DNA from 2 places in the Bacillus sp. AL-1R genome. Region 1 is predicted to be linked to the other one. Evidence: riboswitches for the same ligand, from Rfam matches in the RefSeq annotation. Region 1 holds a riboswitch; the other holds the start of a gene.
What was found. A riboswitch is a leader RNA that binds a small molecule or an ion and turns the genes downstream of it on or off. The one in region 1 is predicted to bind S-adenosylmethionine.
Positions count from the first base shown of each region.

Region 1 (2,206 bases):
GTTGGATTTCCACTTCTTGCATAATCGTATTTACCAAATTTCTCTGTATCAAACTGATGAAATGTTGAAGTCTGATAAATCGGTATACTTAATGCCCCTGTTGTTTGATCAATTTCGTTTCCGTTATGAATTAATTTCGTTCCAAATTGCATGCTCATCACCCCAATGCATTTTCTAAGTCATTTAATAAATCATCTATGTGTTCAATTCCCACTGATAAACGTAATGTATGATCATCTAGACCAAGCTTTCTTTTAAATTCTTCCGGCATTTCTGAATGAGTTTGCGTATGTGGATAAGTAATTAACGATTCGACCCCGCCTAAACTTTCCGCGAACGTGATGACTTTTACACTACCTAAAACTTGTTCAACTAATCTTAAATCTTTTACTTTAAATGAAATCATTGCACCAAATCCATTTGCCTGTTCCTTAATAATTGAATACCCTTTATGCGTTGGTAACCCTACATAATATACTTCCGTAACATTCGGATGATTTTCTAAAAACTTCGCAAGTACAATCGCATTTTTTTGACTATATTCCATACGTAAATGTAATGTTTTAATTCCTCTTAATATTAACCAAGAGTCAAATGGAGCTAATGTTGCACCTGTTGATTTTTGATAATAGCGAATTCGTTCATTCGTATACTCTGAATTCGTAACGACGAAACCAGCAAGCGTATCATTATGGCCACCTAAATACTTTGTTCCACTATGAACAACTACATCTGCCCCTAATTCAATTGGTCTAAAGAAATAAGGTGTTAAAAATGTATTATCAACGATCACAATAATATCTCTTTCTTTTGCAATCTCTACTACTCTTTTTAAATCAGTTACTTTCATCATTGGATTTGATGGTGTTTCAATAAAAATACCTTTTGTGTTTGGTTTAAGTGCATCAAGAATATTTTCAATTTCAGTCGTATCAACAAAATGATGCTCAAGTCCATATGGCGAATAAATTTCTTCGAATAAGCGATATGTACCACCGTATAAATCATCTGAAACAATTAGGTGGTCACCTTTTTTAAATAAGCTTAATACTGCAGTAACAGCTGCATTTCCTGTTGAAAAAGCAACACCATAATTAGCACTTTCTAATTTTGCGACAGTATTTTCGACTTCTTCTCGAGTTGGATTTTGTAATCTTGCATAATCATAACCAGTTGATTGATTTAGTCCTGCATGCTTAAATGTAGCAGATTGATAAATTGGATAACTAATCGCACCAGTTAATGGATCATAGCCCTTGTTTCCGTGAACAGCTACTGTTTCAATCGATTTTTTATTCGTTTTTAAAGCCTCTTTTGTGTTCGTCATTATAAATCCTCCATTTTAGTCAAATAAAAAAACCACTTCCTAAAAAATAAGAAGTGGTTATGTCCGCAAAATATACATATCGCTCTTATCTTCCAGGTTTTTCACCTGCAGGATTTAGCACTTTCTAGTTTTCACTAGAGTTGCCGGGTTTCGTCGGGCCAGTCCCTCCACCACTCTTGATAAGATTATTAAATTATATTGACTAGTATATTAAAAACTCTGATAATTATCAATCTTTTTTTTTCGTTATTTAAAGATTAGCTTTTCATTTCCATTCATCAGGTAATAAACTTTGATAAAGTGTACTCTTATATCGATCATCAATTAGTAATAAAGTCCCTTCATCTAATTCAGATCGAATAACTCTTCCACCAGCTTGCATTACTTTATTCATACCTGGAAAGACATACGCATAATAATACCCATTTTTTCCAACCGAATTAAAATGCTCCTTTAAAATATTTCTTTCTAAACAAATCTGCGGCAATCCTACACCAACTATTACGACACCATTTAATCGATCGCCCTTTAAATCAATCCCTTCAGAGAATATACCACCTAATACAGCAAAGCCAACTAACGTTTCCTCATTTTGACTATCAAACTGTAAAAGGAACTCTTCTCGTTCAATTTCAGTCATACCATTTTCCTGAACGATTGTTTTTATGCTAGGGTATTTCTCTTTAAATAAGTCTACACTTTGAGTTAAATATTGATATGACGGATAAAAAACTAAATAATTACCTTTTCTCTTTGTAACTTCTTTAAACACGGAATCAATTAATCTTTCTAAATTTCTATCTCGATCTTGATATCGAGTTGATAGAGGTTCGATTGTTACTTCTAGTTGCTCTTTATGAAAAGGAGAACCGATTGAAA
Region 1 is NZ_CP197469.1:1,718,421-1,720,626, reverse strand. Features, by position in the region: gene ACSBO6_RS08000 (trans-sulfuration enzyme family protein) at 1-152, opposite strand, end outside; gene ACSBO6_RS07995 (trans-sulfuration enzyme family protein) at 158-1,327, opposite strand; SAM riboswitch class I at 1,410-1,513, opposite strand; gene ACSBO6_RS07990 (ATP-dependent DNA helicase) at 1,593-2,206, opposite strand, start outside.

Region 2 (2,206 bases), 100 kb from region 1:
TCAAATCCGATTGGTCCGACAAATGCAAATTCAGGGTCAATGACTTTTGTTTCTGTTGCAGATGCGAAAATGCTTCCCGTATGTAAATCACCATGTAATAACGCTTCTTTTTTCGATAAGAAATCTAATTTTAGTTTTGCCACCTCAAGTTGTAGATCTGCATCATTCCATAGCACTTGAATTTCGTCTGTTAATTCTTCTTCAAAACTATTTGTTTCACTATTAAAAAATGGATCTGTGAAAACAAGATTTTCTGTTATATCACATAATTCAGGATTATTAAAAAGATACTCTAACTCTTTTTTCTTAGCAGGTGAAGCTCCGAAATCTGAAGTGTAAAATAATGATTTTGCTAGAAATTCTCCGATATGTTCAGCTAAAAACGGATAGCTTTTCTTCTCAATAAGTCCTTTTCGTAAAATTTGCAAGTGTGAAAGATCTTCCATTACAGTTACAGCTTGCTCTTCATCATGCGCTAAAATTTTTGGTGCATGCAATGGGATTAACTCATTGTATATTTTTGTCGCATTACTTTCGATCGTAGCTCGCTTTAAAGTAAGTGGCCAGCTTTCACCGACAACTTTTGCATATGGTAGAGCCTGCTTTATAATTAACCCTTTCTCGCTTCCTAATGGTTTAACTCTAAACACTAAATTTAAATTTCCATCCCCGATTTCTATACTTTCACAACGTTCATTTTTAAAATAGCCAAGTTTTTGTAAATAAGTAATCGCAGTTTGTTCTGTTAAAGGTCTATATTCTTTTCGTTCAATAACAGTCACTAAATTCATCCCCTTTGAATTTTGCAAAATAAAAAGCCTCTTTTCCGAGACGAAAAGAGGCAATACTAATTGGCTTTCGTCTCTTATCTACCAGAAAATTTCTTTTCTGTTGGAATTAGCACCGTGCCTTACTGAGCATTTAAGCTCAAGGCGTAAATAATACGCCCCATTTCACAATGGTATTACGGTCGGTTGCTGGGCATCGTCGGGCCAAATCCCTCCGCCTACTCGAAATAAGAGTTCGCATATTTGATTTTATAATCGTATTTTAGTTTATACATTTTTAATTTGTCAATTACTTTTTTGAAACTTTTTGTAAATTTCTTCTTTTCTGTCTTCAAAAATAGGGATTGTACCTCGTATTTCGTCTACTTTTTTCGGATCAATTTCACCAAAAACAATTTCTTCATTCACGCTACCTTTGGAAATTACTTCACCCCAAGGGTCAATAATCATAGATCCTCCACCAAATGTGTTCGCTAAATCTTTCCCTACCCGATTACACGCAACAACATAACACTGATTTTCGATTGCTCTTGCTTTTAATAAAATTTCCCAATGATTCATTCTTTGAATTGGCCATTCGGCAACGAAAAATAAAACTTTTGCACCTTTTTGCGAATGAGCGCCAATCCATTCTGGAAAACGCAAATCATAGCAAACAAAACCTGCAGCCGTTAATCCATCGATTTCAAACAGACCATCTGTTTTTCCTGATTGAAGATAGTGATGCTCGTTCATTAACTGGAATAAATGAACTTTGTCATACGATTTTACAACCTCGCCAGTATTGTTAATCACAATTAACGTATTCGTAACACCATTTTCTCTAGCAATAGGGAACGAACCAGCAATCAATAGTACATTATTCGATTTTGCAATGGACTGAAGTTCAGAAATAATTGCTTCTTGTTCACCTGTGTGCAAGTCAATTTCTTTTAGACAATAGCCCGTTGTCCATAGCTCAGGTAATACGATTACACGAATATTTTCTTTCAGTGCCTCGTTTATTTGCGTTCTTATTTTCTCTAAATTAGCCTTTGATTCTCCTAAAATAACGTCACATTGAATACACGCAATTTTAATCACAATTTATTCACCCTATTCTAAATTTTATAGACATTTTTACATCGAGCATATATGATGGTGAAAGTTATTGCAACAGTCGTTCATGAAAATCATTCGATTAAGAAACGATTTATTAAATTAATTTTATTATATTTTTGGAGTGATACACTTGAATCATAGTAAACTATTAAACAATTTACCAAAACAATTTTTTGCATCACTAGTTCAAAAAGTGAATCAGTCAATCGGTAATGGTCATGATGTCATTAATCTTGGTCAAGGAAATCCAGATCAACCTACACCTGACCATATTATTAAAGCACTACAAAAATCTGTTGAAAACCCTTTAACTCATC
Region 2 is NZ_CP197469.1:1,819,533-1,821,738, reverse strand. Features, by position in the region: gene mtnK (S-methyl-5-thioribose kinase) at 1-782, opposite strand, end outside; SAM riboswitch class I at 863-1,022, opposite strand; gene ACSBO6_RS08575 (carbon-nitrogen family hydrolase) at 1,074-1,868, opposite strand; gene ACSBO6_RS08570 (pyridoxal phosphate-dependent aminotransferase) at 2,014-2,206, shown strand, end outside.
Region 2: it holds a riboswitch for S-adenosylmethionine, as region 1 does, so the genes downstream of both, mtnK (S-methyl-5-thioribose kinase) here and ACSBO6_RS07995 (trans-sulfuration enzyme family protein) in region 1, are expected to answer to the same signal.